DNA from 2 places in the Mitsuokella apri genome. Region 2 is predicted to be linked to the other one. Evidence: predicted binding sites of a transcription regulator. Region 2 holds the regulator's gene; the other holds the start of a gene.
What was found. Region 2 encodes HrcA, which represses chaperone genes, less so after heat shock. Its sites were predicted from a motif close to TGTTAGCACTCNNNNNNNNNGAGTGCTAACA; they were not measured.
Positions count from the first base shown of each region.

Region 1 (10,035 bases), on a different contig from region 2:
CTCACACGCCGTCTCGTCGACGTCGCTCAGGATGTCATTGTCCGCGAAGAGGACTGCGATGTCTCGACGCTGAACCTCGTTCAGGACCGCGCACGTCTCGTTCCTTCGACGTTCGATGCTCTTGAGCTCCTCAACGACAGCCTCATGGGCCGTCTGCTCGGCGCTGATGTCATGGATCCGGAGACGAAGGAAGTTCTGTTCCCGAAAGACACGATTCTCGATGAGGAGAAACTCACGACAATCGGTGAGAAGAACGTTCATGAAATCATGGTACGCGGCTCTTCGCTGGCTTCGGAGGCATCGCTTTCCAACGCGATGATTACGGAAGTCATCACTCTCGGCGAGCCGGACGACAAAGAGCGTGAAAAGACGCGCCAGGCTATCTTCCAGGAGATGAACGGCAAGGAAATCACGCATGATGTTGTCAATCCGGATGGCACGGTTGTCCTCGAAGCTGGCACGAAGCTTACGCAGGATGACATCCAGAAGGCCCTTGACAGCGATGCCAAGGAAATCCACATCCGCAACAACAACGTCCGCGGCATTGAAGTCGAAGCCATCAAGGAAGGCGACGGCATCATCGAATCGCTCGCAGAGCGTATCGTCGGCCGTTTCCTCGCTGAAGACATCGATGATCCGGAGACGGGCGAGCGCATTGCTTCCATCAACGATATGGTGGATGAAGACCTCGCAAAACGCATCGAGAAGGTACGCGACCGCGTATCCATCCGCAGCGTCCTGACCTGCAAATCGCAGTTCGGTGTCTGCGTCAAGTGCTATGGCCGTGACCTTGCCAACCAGGCTGAGGTTGAAATCGGCGAGGCTGTCGGTACGATTGCCGCACAGTCCATCGGCGAGCCGGGCACGCAGCTCACCATGCGTACGTTCCACTCCGGCGGTGTTGCCGGTGACGATATCACCCAGGGTCTTCCGCGTGTCGAGGAACTTTTCGAAGCGCGCAAACCGAAGCATCATGCCATCATCGCTGAGATCGAAGGCGATGCTGAAGTCGAAGATACGGGCAAGGGCATGCGCAAAGTCACAATCCGTCCGTCGGAAGGCCAGGCTCGTGAATACGCCATCCCGTACGGTGCACGTATGCACGTCAAGCAGGGCATGCACCTCATGCCGGGCGACCGCCTGACCGAGGGCTCTGTCAACCCGCATGATATCCTGCGCGTCTGCGGTCTGCAGGCTACGCAGCGTTACCTCGTGTACGAAGTACAGAAGGTATACAAATCCCAGGGTGTTGAAATCAACGATAAACATATCGAAGTCATGGTTCGCCAGATGCTTCACAAGGTGAAGATCGAGGAATCCGGCAGCACGGATTTCCTGCCGGGCGAGTACATCGACATCAACGCTTTCGAAGGTGCCAATACCAAGGCAATCGAGGAAGGCGGCGAGCCGGCTGTGGCTAAGCCAATCCTGCTCGGTATCACGAAGGCTTCCCTCGCTACGGATTCCTTCCTGTCGGCTGCATCGTTCCAGGAAACGACTCGTGTCCTGACGGATGCTGCCATCAAGGGCAAGGTAGATCCGCTCATCGGCCTCAAAGAGAATGTCATCATCGGCAAACTCATTCCGGCTGGTACGGGCATGAGCCGTTACCGCAACCTCAAGGTCATCGATAACGACCCGAAACCGGCGGAGGAAGCTCCGGCTGCTGAAGACAGCACGGAAGAGACTCCGGCAGATACGGCAAATGCCTGAGCTGCATCTCTGATAAATGCATAAAAAGAAAACCTTCCCCGCCTGCGGGGAGGGTTTTTGCATTATAGGCAAAACTATGCAAAACCATAGCTTCATATAGTTTGGAGGATATAAATATGGCAGAAACTTGTAATCACGACTGTGGTTCCTGCGGCACGACCTGCGGGCAGGACACGCGCAAGAAGGATTTCCACGAAGCGCCGAATGAACTCAGCACCATCCGTCACGTCATCGCCGTCGTCAGCGGCAAAGGCGGTGTGGGTAAATCCCTCGTCACTGGCCTCATGGCCGTGGCTATGAGCCGCAAGGGCAAGCATACGGGCATCCTCGATGCCGATATCACGGGCCCGTCCATCCCGAAGATGTTCGGCACGAAGGGCGAGGTGCGCGGCAGTCAGGCCGGTGCTTATCCGGTGCGCACGGCCGGCGGCATCGACGTTGTCAGCATGAATCTGCTGCTCGAGAATTCGACGGACCCTGTCGTCTGGCGCGGTCCAATCATCAGCGGCGTCGTCAAGCAGTTCTGGCACGATTTCATCTGGGAAGACATCGACTACATGTTTGTCGACATGCCGCCGGGAACGGGCGATGTGCCTTTGACGGTCATGCAGTCCATCAAGCTCGATGGCATCATCATCGTCACAAGCCCGCAGGAACTCGTTTCCATGATTGTAGAGAAGGCTGTCAAGATGGCTGAGGGCATGAAAGTGCCTATTCTCGGTCTCGTCGAGAACATGAGCTACTTTGAATGCCCGGACTGCGGCAAGCGCCACGAGATTTTCGGCAAGAGCCATATCGAGGAAATCGCGAAATCCTACGGTCTCGATGTGCTCGCCCGCATCCCGATTGAGCCGCAGCTTGCAGCCGAATGCGATGCCGGTCAGATTGAGTCGGTCAAGGATACGCATATGCAGGATGCTGTTCAGAAGCTGCTCGACCGTGAATCTGCCGCGGATAAATGATGTGCGCGCCATTCCTTTGGTGAACAGTGGAAAAGACCATGGAAGGCCCGCGAAAATGTCGAGTAATCCTGAAAACCTGCTTCACGGCTGATGTCAGTGACGGTCTTTTTCGTACGCAGCAGGTCGCGGGCATAGAGCAGGCGCTTGCTGCGTATGTAGGCGTGCAGGCTGTAGCCTGTATCGGCTTTGAACTTCTTCATGAGATAATAGCGGCTGAGGAAAACCTTGCCCGCGAGTGTCTCGATGGAGAGGTCTTCTGACAGGTGTTCATTGATGTACGTGAGGACCTGCTGGATTTTCTCATCATAAGAAACACTGCCGAGCGTCTCAAGCTCATGGTCTTCGATGCTGCGGTTCAGCAGAATCAAAAATTCAATAAAGAGAATCTCTGTGTACAGCCCATTGGCGAAACCTTCGCCATGGGCTGTTTTTTCGAGCTTGTCCATGTGAAACAGCAGGTCATGGCTGCGGTTCGGCAGCTGATGCATGACGCTGCCTTCTGCTTTGGCCGTGCGAAAGCATTGGGCGAGGTCTGCCTGCTTACACCAGCGCTGCAAAAATTCCGGCGCGACGTAAATGACGATGCGCTCGTAAGGGGCTTTGTCATCAAGGAAGACGGGCCGGTGAATCTCGCCGGCCGAAACGAAGATGATGTCGTTTGGCTGCAGATGGTAGAGTTTGCCTTCAATGATGTAATCGACATGGCCGCCGAGGAACAGGATGACCTTGTGGAAATCGTGGTAATGGAACGGTATGGGGCGCAGCTGCCTGTCGCGCAGATGAAAGACGCGGAAATTGCTGATGAGGTAGCCTTTTTTCGGATAATTCTTCATGATTTTCCCTCCTTGCTCTATCATAGAACACTTTTTGCAATATATAAAGCATATTTTGTGATTTTATTGCAAATATATGCCTGCTATAATAGAGTCATCGTCAGAGAGAAAGAGAAAAGAAAGGGTGACCGGCATGATGATCGTTCGGATCTATAAGGCAGAGAATAAAGAATATATGGTAATGGATGGTACGACGGGCTTCATGCCGGGTGCAGGAGCTATCCGCCTGCTCACGCACCGCCGCTATGGTGTTGGTGCCGACCGCGTGCTCGTCTTCACGGGCAGCGAGGAAATCCCGTCCTTCAAGGCTTTTACGCCGGAAGGCGAGGAAGAAGAGATGCAGGCAGCCGACTATGCTGTGCTGGCAAAGGTCAAAGAGGATTTTGAAGTCCATTTAACCAATCACTTTGTCGGCAGAATGCGCCTTGCGGATGCACAGGAGCAAAGAGCTGCTGCCGCCTGCTGAAACGTATGACGATACAGAGAGAGAAAACCTGCCAGTGGGCAGGTTCTTTTTTTATATATTCTTTGACTTTTTGTTGTTTATGGTGTATATTATTATCTGTACGTTAGCACTCGAAGATGATGAGTGCTAACATCAGAACGATAACAATACATTTCATATAAGAAAGGCAGATTCACATGGCAAAAGAGAAACATGAATTCCAAGCGGAGACGAAGCAGCTCCTCGACCTCATGATCCATTCGATTTATACGAACCATGAGATTTTCCTGCGCGAGCTCATCTCCAACGCTTCGGATGCAATCGACAAGGCTCATTTTGAGAGCCTGACGAACCGCGCTATCCTCGAAGGGGACGAGTCCTTTGAGATTTTCCTGACGCCGGACAAGGAGAACCACACGCTGACGATTGCCGATAACGGCATTGGCATGACGCGCGATGAACTCATCGAGAACATCGGCACCATCGCTAAATCCGGCACGAAGGCCTTCCTCGAACAGCTCAAGAAGGCCAAAGAGGAGAACAAAGACCTCACGGACAAGGAAATGATCGGTCAGTTCGGTGTCGGCTTCTATTCGGCGTTCATGGTCGCGGAGAAAGTCACGATTGTGACGCGCAAGGCCGGCGAGAAACAGGCCTGGAAGTGGGAGTCGAATGCTGATGGCTCTTACACGATTGAAGAGGCTGAGCGCGATAAACGCGGTACGGCCATCACGCTGACGCTCAAGAAGGAGTTCTATGGCAAGGATGCTGAGCAGGACTTCACGGACAATTATGAGCTTGAACGCCTCGTCAAGAAGTACAGCGACTACGTCCGCTACCCAATCAAGATGGACTTTGAGTTTGAGGAAACGCCGAAGGACAAGGACGGCAAGGAAATCGAGGGTGCTGACAAGATCAAGAAAGTCGAGACGCGCACGCTCAACTCCATGCAGCCGCTCTGGACGAAGAACAAGTCGGACATCAAGAAGGAAGAGTACAACGAGTTCTTCAAGCATCAGTTCCATGAGTGGGAGGACCCGATGGAAGTCTTCCATACGAAGGCCGAAGGTACGGTCGAGTACACGGCGCTCTTGGCCATCCCGGCCCATGCCCCGTACAACCTCTATCAGACGGACTACGAGCCGGGCCTGCAGCTCTATAGCCGCCATGTCTTCATCATGGATAAGTGCAAGGATTTGCTGCCGGACTATCTGCGCTTCATGAAGGGCCTTGTCGATTCGCCGGACCTCTCGCTCAACATCTCGCGTGAACTTCTGCAGCAGAGCCGTGAACTTAAGCTGATTGGCCGCGCCCTTGAGAAGAACATCCTGAAGACACTCGCGCGCAAGCTCAAGAATGACCGCGAATGGTACGAGAAGTTCTGGAATGAGTACGGCAAATCCCTGAAAATCGGTGTCTATAACAGCATCTACAGCGGTTCGTCGGATACGGTGGACAAGCTCAAGGACCTGCTGCTTTTCATGAGCTCGAAGGAAGACAAGCTCGTCACGCTCAAGGAATATGTCGAGCGCATGCCGGAGAGCCAGAAGAAGATTTACTATGCAACGGCCAAGGATAAAGAGACCATCGAGCACCTGCCGCAGATGGAGACGCTGCGCGATAAGGGCATTGAGGTCCTGTATCTCCTCGACCCTGTGGATGAGTTCGCCATCGAGACGATTCATCAGTATGAGGAGAAGCCGTTCCATTCCATCAGCCGCGGCGACCTTGGCCTCGACGATGCCGAGAGTCAGGAAGTCAAGAAGGAAACGGAGGAAATCCAGAAGGACAACAGTGACCTCATGAAGGATATCAAGGCAGCCCTGGGCGATAAAGTCGAGGATGTCAAGGTTTCCTCGCGACTCAAATCGAGTGCTGTCTGCCTCGTGGCCGACGAAGCCGGCCCGTCGCTCTCGATGGAGCAGACCTTCTCGCAGATGAAGAATCCGCTGTTCAAGGCAAAACGCATCCTCGAGATCAACCCGCATCACGAGCTCTTCAGCCGCCTCAAGGAACTGCATGAAGCCGGCAAGGACAGTCAGGAGTTCAAGGATTACTGCGACCTTCTTTACACGCAGGCCCTGCTGATTGAGGGCATCCTGCCGGAAAATCCGGTCGACTTTGCCAATAAAGTCGCCAAACTCATGGCGAAATAAGAAAGTTTGCTAAATGAACAGAGGTATAGAGAATACGTTTACTCTATACCTCTGTTTTTTGTATTTCCTATGAGATTTGTCACTACAATTTCGAAAACATAAAAAAAAGAAAAAATCCTAAAAATGGTCTTGCTTTTTATTATTCAATAGCGTATAATACAGAATGTAAGCAAAAGAAAACGTTTGCTACTACCTAAGTAAATGACAACAAGGCATAACCGAGAACTTATCATTACCATTTTCTTCCAACTGCCGTCGTTGTCTTTTAAGGCAGATAAAACGAAAACGTTTACACTTTGAAAGGGGAAATCGAAAATGAAAGAGAATCTCGTCATCACGATCAGCCGTCAGTATGGTGCGGGTGGCCGTGAGCTCGCGGGCATTCTGGCCAAGAAGCTGAATGTCAAGCTCTACGACCGTCAGCTCGTCCATCTGGCCGCAGCCAAGCTCGGCATCCACGACCTCAGTGAGGATGAACTCCTCGAGATGGAGAACACGGTAAAGCCGCTGTCCCTGAGCTTCATCCCGTTCCATTCGTTCGGTACGCACATGGGTGAATCGAGTCAGGGCATGTTCATGAGCGAGTCGGCTGTCATCCGCAAAATCGCAGAAGATGGTTCGTGCATCTTCCTCGGCCGCTGCGCAGACTATGCTCTCCGCAACAATGACAACCACTTCGATATCTTCGTCTGCGCTGACGACGAATACCGCGAGCAGCGCGGCAAGACGGTTTACGAAGGCAAGAGCCTCAAAGAGCTCAATCAGGAGAACGCAAAGCGTGCCCGTTACTACAACTACTACACGGGCCAGACTTGGGGTGACGGCGCGAACTACGACCTCGTCGTCAACACGAGCAAGGGCGCTTCGCTCGATGCAATCGCCGATGGCATCATCGCCTACATCAACACCGTCAAGGCTTGATAACGAATAGGGGATAAATTTTTTGGGGAGGCATTCATAATGAATAGCAAATTACTGCAGCGCATCTGCTACGCGTGCGGCACGTTTGGTCATGACGTCTTCTACGCCATGATCGGTACTTATTTCATGATCTTCGTCACGAGTAACCTGTTCCATTCGGACAGCCCGAGTCATGATGCTTACATGATCGGTATCGTTACGACGATCATCCTCGTACTCCGTATCTTGGAACTCTTCGTCGATCCGTTCATCGGCAACCTCATCGATAAGACGAAAACCCGTTGGGGCCGTTTTAAACCGTGGGTTATCGTCGGTGCCTTCGTTGCAGCCATCACGCTCGCCCTCCTGTTCACGGACTTCGGCGGCCTGACGGTTACGAACCCGACGCTGTACCTCATCCTGTTCGCCATCGTTTACTTCATCATGGATATCTTCTACAGCGCTAAGGATGTCGCTATCTGGTCCATGATCCCGGCTCTTTCCTTTGATTCCCATGAACGTGATATCACGGCTACGATTGCCCGTATCGGTTCCGTTTTCGGTGCCAACCTCGTCACGGTCATCGTTATGCCGATTGTCCTTTACTTCTCGCTGAATCAGAACGGCGGTGCCGGTGACCCGACAGGCTGGTTCGCATTTGCCTGCATCGGCGGCGGTATCGCAACGCTCGGTGCTATCATCCTCGGTCTTGGCACGCATGAGCAGGAAAGTGCTCTTCGTGAAAACAAGACGGAAACTTCCGCAAAAGACGTATTCAAAGTCCTGACTCAGAACGACCAGCTCATGTGGACGGCTATTGCTTACCTCGTTTATGGTATCGGCATCAACGTCGTCAATAACTTCAACCTCTATTACTTCATCTACGTCATCGGCGATGCTACGAAATTCTCCATCCTCGGTGTCATCAACACGGTCATCGGCCTGATCGCCGTTGCCCTGTTCCCGGCTCTCACGTCGAAATTCAGCCGCCGCAAACTCTTCTTCGCTTCTGTCGGCATCATGCTCGTAGCGCTCATTATTTACGCTATGTCCGGCACGAACGTCACGATGGCTCTGATTGGTGCAGGCCTCTTCGCTCTGCCGCAGCCGCTTGTCTTCCTCGTTGTCCTCATGACGATCACCGACTCCGTCGAGTATGGCCAGCTCAAGATTGGTCACCGCGATGAAGCTGTCTGCCTCTGCGTACGTCCTCTCGTTGATAAATTCGCAGGTGCTGTTTCGAGCGGCATCATCGGCCTCGTTGCCGTTTGGGTTGGCATGACGGGCGGTGCTTCCGCTGCCGACATCACGCCGGATGCCCTGTTCCACTTCCAGCTCGTCATGTTCGCCGGCCCGATCATCCTCTTGATCCTCTCGACGTTCATCTATCGTGCAAAAGTTACGCTGACTGAAGCAGAACATGCACGCATCGTCCGCGAGCTTGAAGAGAAATGGGAACAGCTCAGCAAGTAATCATACAAAATCTACAAAATCCCATATACGGCCAAATATGAGTCCATCATTCATTTGACCAGTAAGAGGCCGTTGTACCTGAAATGATACAGCGGCCTTTTTTTATGCCCTTTACGAGGAAAAACCTCAAGAAGAGTCGAATACAATATAATATAGAATAGAAGCAGTATAAGGATATAGGGAGGAATTTTGATGTTCACCGTCGATCGTTTAGCAGATCCATCGTTCTTTGCCGAGAACCGCCTGCCGGCTCACAGCGACCATATCGCCTATGCCGATGCTCTCGAGCTCGCCAACGGCGTTTCGTCGCTGCGCCGCAGCCTCAATGGACTCTGGTATTTCCATTATGCGCGCAATCTTGCGGCCCGTCCGCAGGGCTTCGAGCAGCCGGATTATGATGTGAGCGGTTGGGAGACCATCCGCGTGCCGGCGCATTGGCAGATGGAGGGACACGGCGTGCCGCAGTACACGAATCAGGTTTATCCGTGGGACGGCCATGAAGTCGTTCATCCGGGCGAGGTACCCAAGCGCGATAATCCAGTCGGTTCGTATGTCAAGGATTTCATTCTGCCGGATGGCTGGGAAAATGCATTCCTTTCCCTGCAGGGCGTGGAGACGGCTGTGGCTGTTTACCTCAATGGCAAATACGTTGGCTACAGCGAGGATTCGTTTACGCCGTCTGATTTTGACCTCACGCCATACCTCAAAGAGGGTACGAACCGTCTTGCTCTCCAGGTTTTCCGCTTCAGCTCGGGCAGCTGGCTCGAAGATCAGGATTTCTGGCGATTCTCGGGCATTTTCCGCGAAGTGCTGCTCTATACGAAGCCGGCCATCCACATCGAGGATCTGCGCGTCACGGCTGAGCCAATCCGCGACTACAAAGATGGCAGACTGCACCTCGATATGAAGTGGAACAATCCTGCCGCTCACAAAGTCCGCATTGAGCTTTTCGATGCGACGTTCCATGAGGACTGCTACCTTTCGGAACTGCAGGAAGTAGAAGGCCTGACCTCTTCCTTTGAAGCGGAAATCAATGATATCGAGCTCTGGAGTGCAGAACATCCGAATCTCTACCGCGCGATTATCACGGTGGAGGATGAAGAGGGGCATCTGCAGGAGGTCATTCAGCAGAACATTGGCTTCCGCAAATTCTGCATGGAAGACGGCCTGATGAAGCTCAATGGCAAGCGCATTGTCTTCAAGGGCACGAACCGCCACGAATTCGACTGCTACCGTGGCCGCGCCATTGACCCTGCCGAGATCGAGAAGGATATCATTGTCATGAAGCAGCACAATATCAACGCGCTGCGCTGCTCGCATTATCCGAATTCGAGCTTTATCTATGACCTCTGCGACCGCTATGGCCTCTATGTCATCGATGAGACGAACCTCGAAACCCATGGTACGTGGATGCGCAATGGCAAACGCGATATTATCGATGAGACGCTGCCGAATGACCACGAGGAATGGCAGGATATCATCCTTGACCGCGCAAAATCCATGTTTGAGCGCGACAAGAATCACACGGCCATCCTCATCTGGTCCTGCGGCAA
Region 1 covers NZ_JBHYRS010000003.1:87,142-97,176, forward strand. The annotation lists gene rpoC (DNA-directed RNA polymerase subunit beta') at 1-1,713, shown strand, start outside; gene ACE419_RS05495 (P-loop NTPase) at 1,830-2,675, shown strand; gene ACE419_RS05500 (helix-turn-helix domain-containing protein) at 2,636-3,508, opposite strand; gene ACE419_RS05505 (diaminopimelate epimerase) at 3,642-3,974, shown strand; gene htpG (molecular chaperone HtpG) at 4,151-6,109, shown strand; gene ACE419_RS05515 (cytidylate kinase-like family protein) at 6,425-7,030, shown strand; gene ACE419_RS05520 (glycoside-pentoside-hexuronide (GPH):cation symporter) at 7,070-8,482, shown strand; gene lacZ (beta-galactosidase, LacZ type) at 8,675-10,035, shown strand, end outside.
Region 1: htpG (molecular chaperone HtpG) is a predicted target of HrcA. The motif match lies at 4,076-4,106, and genes of this name have one in related genera.

Region 2 (10,035 bases):
GGATCCGCATGTAGCAAAAGTTGCCGTGACGCCGGGAGAAGCTCAGCTGGTGCCATCTTCCATTGAAAAGATTGTGGATATCCATACACGCCTTATCGATATAACCTCACTTGTGGAGCTTTTATCCCGATTGGGCATCCTGCCGTATTATGCAGATTTTCTTTCAGCAAAATATGTACGTGATATGGTCGGCTTTATTGCTGCAGGGCATCATTATGAAAAAGAAAGTGCGCATTTGCGTCAGGAAGTCAGTCGGCTGGAAGATGTGGTCACGCGTAAACATCAGGAAGAGCATACGGCGGCAGTGTATCATTTTGAAGATATTCTTGGCAGTTCTTTTGCATTGCAGAAGGCAGTGCGAATCGCCAAACGATTTGCAGCATCGGAATCGACTGTCCTGATTCAGGCAGAAAGCGGGACGGGCAAAGAGCTGTTTGCCCAAAGTATCCATAATGCGTCACCGAGGTCTTCCGGGCCCTTCGTTGCTGTAAATTTTGCAGCAATTACAGAATCACTGCTGGATTCGGAACTCTTCGGCTATGTAGAAGGTGCTTTCACTGGTGCTTCACGCCATAGGGCAATGGGGCTTTTTGAGCGTGCCAACAAGGGAACGATTTTTCTCGATGAAATAGGTGATGCGCCGCTGTCTTTCCAAATCAAACTCTTGCGTGTCCTGCAGGAACGAGAAATCCGCAGAGTCGGCAGCACGACGTCGGTTCATATCGATGTGCGCATCATTGCAGCGACAAATCAGAACCTTGTTGAGCTGATACAGCAGGGGAAATTCCGCAAAGACCTCTATTACAGGCTTAACATCCTGCCTTTGTCTTTGCCGTCTCTTCATGAGCGAAAAGAAGATATCCCCCTGTTGGCGGCATCATTTTTACGTCAATTTAAACCATCATTGTCAGTACAGGAGGCAGAAGATTATTTTCAGGATATTTTGCCTGTGCTGCAAACATACACATGGCCGGGCAATATCCGTGAACTTCAGAATCTCGTGGAGTATTTGCTGAATATATGTGATACTGGCAGACCGCAGGTGGGGGACTTGCTGCCGCCGATGCGTAATATATACAATAGTGGTGCAGAACTGACGCAGCTCTGCCAGAAAGCGGGTAATCTGCGTGAAAAAGTCTTACTATTATTGGCAGAATCTGCACAGGAAGGCCGTCATTTAGGCCGGCGGACATTGGCTTCAAGTCTGCACGTTCCTGAAAGTCAGATTCGCACAGTCTGCCATGAAATGGTGGACAGCGGGGATATTGCTCTGACGCATGGCCGCGGCGGTATACGCCTGCTGAGACCCTTGTCGGATATTTTACAACGGACGCAAAATGAAGGATAATGAAATAGCCTAATCATAGTATCCTCGTCAAGAGGGGAGGTTTTTTTATGAAACATACAGTTGCTTTAAAGGCACCTGTTACACTTGAGGAAGTCCTCAATGCCGTGACGCATGGCGTTGGCGCGGCTTTGGCTGTGGCGGCTCTCGTCGGCATGCTGATTTATTATGCGGGGGATGGCGTCTGGCATACGACGAGCTGTCTTGTCTATGGCATCTCGTTGATTCTTCTGTATCTTGCCTCGACGCTTTATCACAGCTTTACGAATCTTAAGGTCAAGTCGGTCTTCAAGGTCATTGACCATGCGGCCATCTTTGTGCTGATTGCGGGCAATTACACGCCGTTTGCGCTGATTCCGCTGCATGGCAGTTTTGGCTGGGCCGTGTTTGGCTTTGTCTGGGCCATGGCGGTCATCGGCATCGTCTTCCAGTGCTTCGCGGCCAAGCGTTTCCGCATTGTGCGCACGCTCTGCTATCTCGGCATGGGCTGGTTTGCTGTTTTTATGGTCAAGCCGCTCTTACAGACGCTGCCAATGGAAGCCATCTGGTGGCTCGTGGCCGGCGGCCTCTGCTATACGGTCGGTGCCATCTTCTACCTGGCGCGGAAAATGCCGTACAGCCACGTCATCTGGCATCTCTTTGTCATGGCGGGCAGTGCCGTTCATTTCTACACGGTATTCCATTATGTGCTGCCGCTGCCGGAATTTGTCCGCTCAGCCGTGGCGATGCTTTAAAAAACTGCATACAGAAAAAGACCCGCTCAAAAGAGCGGGCCTTTTCTATCTTATCTGCAAAGATTATTTAGCCAGTGCGTTGACTTTGCGAGCCAGACGGGACTTTTTGCGGGCAGCAGCGTTCTTGTGATAAACCTTGTTGGCAGCGGCCTGGTCGATCGTCTTGCATGCAACCGTAAGGAGGGATTTCGCTTCATCAGCGTTTCCAGCCTCAACAGCATCGAGGACACGGCGGGAAGCAGTGCGGACACGAGACTTCTCGGCAGCGTTCTTTGCATGGCGCTTAGCGTCGGATTTCACACTCAGGATAGATGCTTTGATATTCGGCAAGTAGTTCACCCCCTTAAATAATTCGTTACCTAAGTATAATATCATGGGTCAAGTGAAAAAGCAACCATTTCTTTGCTTTTCTTGCAGGAGAAGCCTTGAGAATGGTATAATATTTTCGACTGGCACGACGTATAGATTGAAAGGAAAATGAACATGCAGAACAAGAACATCCGCAACTTTTCCATCATTGCGCATATTGACCATGGAAAATCGACGATTGCGGACCGTCTGATTGAATATACGGGCACGCTTTCAAAGCGTGAGATGGAAGCACAGGTCCTCGACAATATGGATATTGAGCGTGAGCGCGGCATCACCATTAAGTCGCAGACCGTACGCCTGAATTATAAGGGCAAGGACGGCGAGGAATACGAGCTCAACCTCATCGACACGCCGGGCCATGTCGACTTTACGTATGAGGTTTCGCGCAGCCTTGCAGCCTGCGAGGGCGCGCTGCTCGTCGTCGATGCGGCACAGGGCGTCGAGGCGCAGACTCTTGCGAATGTCTACATGGCGCTCGAGCACGACCTCGAAATCATTCCCGTCATCAACAAGATTGACCTGCCGAGTGCCGACCCGGAGCGCGTGAAAAAGGAAATTGAGGACGTCATCGGCCTCGATACGTCAAACGCCGTGCTGGCCTCGGCGAAAACGGGCGTCGGCATCGAAGAAATCCTCGATGCCATCGTCGATTATGTGCCGGCACCGGAGGGCGATGAGAACGCGCCGCTGCAGGCCCTGATTTTTGACTCGTTCTTTGATTCATACAAGGGCGTTATCGCGCATATCCGCGTCAAGCAGGGCCATATCGAAAAGGGCATGAAGCTCAAGCTCATGAATTCGGGCAAGGTCTTTGAGGTCACGGATGTCGGCTGCTTTAAGCCGCAGCCTGTCGATATCGGCCATCTCGACGTCGGTGAAGTCGGCTTCGTCGCGGGCTCTTTAAAGGATGTGCGCGATGTGCGCGTCGGCGATACGATCACCTATGCCGACAATCCGGCCAAAGAGCCGCTGCCGGGCTACCGCGGCGTCAATCCGATGGTCTACTGCGGCCTTTATCCGGTTGAGAGTTCCGACTATGACAATCTCAAGGACGCCCTCGAGAAAATGCAGATCAACGATGCGGCACTCGTCTTCGAACCCGAGACGTCCATTGCCCTCGGCTTTGGCTTTCGCTGCGGCTTCCTCGGCCTGCTGCACATGGATGTCATTCAGGAGCGTCTGGAGCGCGAGTACAACCTGAAGCTCATCACGACGGCACCTTCCGTTATCTACCACGTTTACAAGACCGACGGCACGATGCTTAAAGTCAGCAATCCGGCCGAACTGCCGCCGCAGACGGAAATCGACCATATCGAAGAGCCGTATGTCAAGGCTACGGTCATTGTGCCGAACGACTTTGTCGGTGCGGTCATGGAAATCTCGCAGGACAAGCGCGGCGAATTCAAGGGCATGGACTACCTCGATACGAACCGCGTCATGATAACCTATCATATCCCGCTTAACGAAATCATCTTCGACTACTTCGACCGCCTGAAGTCGGCGACGCGCGGCTATGCTTCGCTTGACTATGAACTGGCCGACTACAAGGAGTCGAAGCTCGTCAAGGTCGATATCCTGCTGAATGGCGAGCCTGTCGATGCTCTGTCGACCATCGTTCATAAGGACCGTGCAGCTTCGCGCGGCCGTCAGCTCGCGGCGAAGCTCAAGGAAATCATCCCGCAGCAGATGTTTGAGATTCCGATTCAGGCCGCGATTGGCTCGAAAGTCATCGCGCGCGAGAATGTGCGTGCCCGCCGCAAGGATGTCCTTGCCAAGTGCTACGGCGGCGATATCTCGCGTAAACGCAAACTGCTCGAAAAGCAGAAGGAAGGCAAGAAGCGCATGAAAGCCGTTGGCAGTGTCGAAATCCCGCAGGAGGCCTTCATGGCCATCCTCAAGATTGACTGAGGCAAAGCGATGAAAAGACAATGGGGTGTATATATCCATATCCCCTTTTGCCGCCAGAAGTGCTTTTACTGTGACTTTCCGTCCTTTGCGGGACGCGAGCGCTATAAAAGTGACTACATTGACGCCCTGTGCCGTGAAATCGCGGTGCAGGGCGCTCTTTATCGCGGCAGATGGGGCAGGCCTGCGACCGTCTATATGGGCGGCGGCACGCCGAGTGTCCTGCCGGCAGAGCTCATGGAAAAACTTCTCGTTAGGCTGCAGAACGTCTTTGGCACTGCCGAAGACTGCGGACAGGGGCAGGAAATGCCATGGGAATTCACCGTGGAATGCAATCCGGGAACGATTGCTCCCGCGTATCTCAAGATGCTGCGCCGCTATGGCGTCAATCGACTGTCCTTTGGCGTTCAGACCTTTGACGATGTCCTGCTGAAACGCATCGGCCGCATCCATACGGGGGCGCAGGCCAGAGAAGCCATGGAGCTTGCGCGGGCGGCGGGGTTCCGCAATGTCAGCATGGACCTCATCTACGGCCTGCCGGATGAGACCATAGAGATGCTGCAGCATGACCTTGAGACGATGATTTCCCTGCAGCCCGAGCATATCTCGATTTACGGGCTGCAGCTTGAGAAAGGCACGGCCTTTGCCAAAATGCAGGAAATGGGGAAGCTGCAGCTTCCTGATGAGGATACGGTCGAGGAGATGTACGACACGATGACTTTGTTTTTGCCGCAGCATGGCTACGCGCGCTACGAAATCTCGAATTTTGCCAAGCCGGGCTTTGAGAGCCGTCATAATCTTTCTTATTGGCAGGATGTTCCGTATCTCGGTCTCGGCGCGGCAGCGCATTCGTATCTTGAAGGACAGCGCTATGAAAATGTCCATGAGATTCCTTTATATATAGAAGGAATCCGTTCGGGCAAGGGTGTGCGCCGGGAAGAAGAGCCCGCGACGCGCGCAATTGCCATGGAAGAATTCGCCTTTCTTGCCCTGCGTACGGCTAAAGGCATCGACAAAAGACGTTTTGCGGAAAAATTTGGCGTGACGCTGGCAGAAGTCTATGCTGAGCCCATAGCCAAACTCAGGCAGCAGGGGCTTTTGGCAGAAGAGGGAGATTTTGTCCATCTGACCGAGCTCGGCATGAAGTACGGCAATGCCGCGTTTGAGGAATTCCTGCTCTGACTTTTGTGACGTGAGTCACGGAATCCTAAAGAGTCAGATGGTAAGCTGAACATGATAAGGAAAGAAAGGAAGCATGTTATATGCATGAAATCCGCCTGAAACGCGTTTATGAAGCAGCTTCGCCTGACGATGGTGTGCGCGTGCTTGCCGACCGCCTCTGGCCGCGCGGCATTCGCAAGGAGAATCTTCCCTACGATGTCTGGGCAAAGGAAATCACGCCGTCCTCTGAGCTGCGGACGCTTTATCATCGCGGCGAGATGCCCTTTGCAGGGTTCCGCGAGGGCTATGTCGAAGAATTGGAACACAGCGAAGGAGCTGCGGCCTTTGCAAAAAAATGCAGGGAATGGCTCCAGACGCAGAATGTGACTTTGCTGTTTGCGGCGAAGAACCAGCAGGAAAATCATGCGCTTGTGCTCGCGGCCTGGCTGCGGAAGAAGACGGCAGAGCCTGATACAACGGCATGACAAGGATAAAAGGCAATGGAAAGGATGAACGATATGAAAAAAGTTACCATGATTAAGATGCAGGGCTGCCCGTACTGCGCCAAAGCAGCACAGGCCATCGAAGAGCTGCGCGCAGAGCAGCCGGCTTACCAGTCGGTCGAGGTCGAAGTCATCGACGAGAACGAGCAGCAGGATAAGGCCAAGGCCTATGCCAAAGACTATTACTACGTACCGAGCCTGTTTGTCGAGGGCAAAAAGGTCTTCGAGGCTCATCCGGGCGATGACTACGATACCATCAAGGCAGCGGTCAAGGAAGCTTTTGACGCGGCAAAATAAAATATTTATGCGCAGTATGCATGCAGAAACCGAAGAAGGACCTGTTATCAAGGCCCTTCTTTTTCATTTCTGAAAAAAGTCGAAAATAATTTTGACTTTTTGACATTTTAGGTGTTGACTTTTTGTTTTTTTCGGTGTATATTCTTTATAGATTCAAAGTTAGCACTCAGGTAATCAGAGTGCTAACAGGAGAGATCAAGGAAGGGGGCAGGCAGATGAAGGATGAACTTGATGAACGCAAGAAGCGCGTGCTGCAGGCAATTGTCGATGATTACATCGAGTCGGCAGAGCCGGTCGGCTCGCGGACACTGGCGCGCAAGTATGACCTCGGCGTCAGTCCTGCGACCATCCGCAACGAGATGGCAGACCTCGAGATGCTTGGGTATCTCGAGCAGCTGCATACCTCTTCCGGCAGGATTCCGTCCTCGAAAGGATATCGCTTCTATGTGGACGGCCTGATTCCCCCGAAGCCCGTGAGTGATGAGGAGAAAGTCCTCATCGACCGCTGGTATAAGGCAAGGGTCAAGCGCATCGACGAGGTCTTTCAGGAGACGGCGCGCATCATCTCGCAGGTGACGAAGAATGTTTCTTTGGTGCTTGCCCCGCAGATGACACAGGCTGCGTTCCGCTGTCTGCAGTTCCTGCCGCTCGATGACCGCCGCGTCATCACGGTACTCATGACGGATGCAGGCTTCATCGAGAACAAGATTCTCGAGATGCCGGACGGTGCCACGTTTGCGGACTTCCAGCGCATGGCCAAGGTCATCAACAAGAATCTTGCCGGTCAGACGCTGCGGTCGATTGACCATCCGGCCATGGCGCAGATCCGCGATGAGATTCAGGATGAGCCGCTTTACGAATCAGCGGTCGAAATCATTCATCGGGCCCTTGATTCCGGCAAGCGCGAACGCCTGTACCTCGGCGGTACGACGCAGATGCTGGAACAGCCGGAGTTCCACGACGTGGAAAAAGTCAAGGAAACGCTGCTCGTGCTCGAGAAGGAAGAGCTCATGAAAGACGTGCTGCATGCCCATATGGGCGACGGCCTTGAAGTCACGATTGGTCAGGAAAATGAAGACAGTCACTTCAAGGACAGCAGCATCATCACGGCGACGTACCATCTCGATGGACAGCTTCTAGGCACCATTGCAGTGCTAGGCCCGACGCGTATGGAATACGCAAAGGCCATGAGCCTGCTTGAATATATGAATTCCAATCTTACAGAAGTCATCAAGCGGTTCCACTGGTAGAGCCGCAGAAATCCAGAAACTACGTGAAGAGGTGATTGTTTTGCCATCCTTTATCAAAGATGAAATGAAGAAAAAAGATGAGCAGAAGATGCAGGAAATGAAGCAGGAAATCGACGAAGCGGAAGCAGCTGCTGAGGACGCTGCCGAAGGCTCCGAAGAAGAACCTGCAGATGAGGCAGCAAGTCAGGAAGATACGGCTGCACAGGAGGAGATTGAAGCCTTGAAAAGCCAGGTTGAAAAACTGACAGCCGATCTTCAGGAGATGAAAGACCGCCTTCTGCGGCTGCAGGCTGATTTTGAGAACTTCCGCCGCCGTTCGGCGAAGGAACGCGAAGAAATCTCGTCGGTGGTCACGCAGAACTTCTGCAAGGACATGCTGCCGCTGCTCGATAATTTCGAACGCGCAATGGCAGCCGAGACGAAAGACGCCGCGGCTTTCCAGAAGGGCGTTGAGATGATCTTCACGCAGTTCCAGGAAGTCCTCAAGAAGAACGGCCTTGAGCATATCGAGGTCGAAGGCAAGAAGTTCGACCCGAACTTCCATCAGGCGGTCATGCGGGTCGAAGACCCCGATAAAGAAGATGACACGGTTGCCCAGGAGCTCCAGAAGGGCTACATGGTCAAGGGCCGCGTTATTCGTCCAAGCATGGTTCAGGTTGTTTCGAACTGAAGTCACAAGAACGAAGCACCTGTTCATCAATATAGATCATTCAAGTTTTACATAAAGTTTAGGAGGATGTTACCATGTCTAAAGTAATTGGTATCGATTTAGGTACGACGAACTCCGTTGTATCTGTCATGGAAGGCGGCGAACCGACCGTCATCACGAACCCTGAGGGCAGCCGCATCACGCCGTCTGTCGTCGGTTTCACGAAAGATGGTCAGCGCCTTGTCGGTCAGCTGGCAAAACGTCAGGCTGTATCGAATCCGGACCGCACGATTTCGTCCATCAAACGTCATATGGGCGATCCGAACTACAAAGTAACGATTGATGGCAAGGATTACACGCCGCAGGAAATCTCGGCTATGATCCTGCAGAAACTCAAGGGCGATGCTGAAGCATACCTCGGCGAGACGGTCACGCAGGCTGTCATCACGGTTCCGGCTTACTTCAACGACAGCCAGCGCCAGGCAACGAAGGACGCCGGCAAAATTGCAGGCCTCGATGTCCTGCGTATCGTCAACGAGCCGACGGCTGCAGCCCTTGCTTATGGCCTGGATAAAGATAAAGATGAGACCATCCTCGTCTTCGACCTCGGCGGCGGCACGTTCGATGTCTCCATCCTCGAGCTCTCCGAAGGCACGTTCGAAGTACAGGCTACGAACGGTGATACGCACCTCGGCGGCGATGACTTCGACCAGAAGATCATCGACTGGATGGTCAGCGAATTCAAACAGGAGAACGGCATCGACCTTTCTCAGGACAAGATGGCTGCTCAGCGTCTGAAGGAAGCTGCTGAAAAAGCAAAGATTGAACTCTCGAGCATGACGCAGACGAACATCAACCTGCCGTTCATCACGGCCGATGCTTCGGGCCCGAAACACCTCGACCTCACGCTGACGCGTGCAAAATTCAATGAACTCACGAGCGACCTCGTTGAGCGCACGATGGGCCCGACGCGCAAAGCTATGGCTGATGCAGGCCTTTCGGCTGACGATATCGATAAGATCATCCTCGTCGGCGGTTCTTCCCGTATTCCGGCTGTGCAGGATGCTATCCGCAATATCCTGCACAAAGAGCCTTCGAAGGGTGTCAACCCGGATGAATGCGTATCCGTCGGTGCTGCTATTCAGGGCGGTGTCCTCGTCGGTGAAGTCAAGGATGTCCTCCTGCTCGATGTCACGCCGCTTTCCCTCGGTATTGAGACGCTCGGCGGTGTCTGCACGAAGATCATCGAGCGCAACACGACGATTCCGACGCATAAGAGCCAGATTTTCTCGACGGCCGCAGATAACCAGCCGTCCGTTGATATCCACGTCCTGCAGGGCGAGCGTGAGATGGCTGCCGGCAACAAGACGCTCGGCCGCTTCGAACTCACGGATATCCCGCCAGCTCCGCGCGGAGTACCTAAGATTGAAGTTTCCTTCGATATCGATGCCAACGGTATCGTCCATGTATCCGCTAAGGATCTTGGCACGGGCAAAGAGCAGAAGATCACGATTCAGTCCGACAGCGGCATGAGCAAGGAAGATATTGACCGCATGGTCAACGAAGCCAAGGCTCATGAGGCTGAGGATAAGAAGCAGAAGGAAGCCATCGACGCTAAGAACAATGCCGATAACATGGTTTATCAGGCAGAGAAGACCATCAAGGAGCTCGGCGACAAGGCTGACGCTTCTAAGGTCTCTGAAGTCAAGGCTGCCTGCGATAAGGTCAAAGAGGCCATCAAGAGCAACGATACGGAAGCCATCAAGAAGGCTACGGAAGAGCTGCAGAAGCCGCTGTATGAACTCAGTGCCGCTGCTTA
Region 2 covers NZ_JBHYRS010000001.1:486,492-496,526, reverse strand. The annotation lists gene ACE419_RS02335 (sigma-54 interaction domain-containing protein) at 1-1,348, shown strand, start outside; gene trhA (PAQR family membrane homeostasis protein TrhA) at 1,396-2,079, shown strand; gene rpsT (30S ribosomal protein S20) at 2,143-2,409, opposite strand; gene lepA (translation elongation factor 4) at 2,563-4,359, shown strand; gene hemW (radical SAM family heme chaperone HemW) at 4,369-5,538, shown strand; gene ACE419_RS02310 (DUF488 domain-containing protein) at 5,619-6,002, shown strand; gene ACE419_RS02305 (glutaredoxin domain-containing protein) at 6,036-6,317, shown strand; gene hrcA (heat-inducible transcriptional repressor HrcA) at 6,533-7,567, shown strand; gene grpE (nucleotide exchange factor GrpE) at 7,608-8,237, shown strand; gene dnaK (molecular chaperone DnaK) at 8,312-10,035, shown strand, end outside.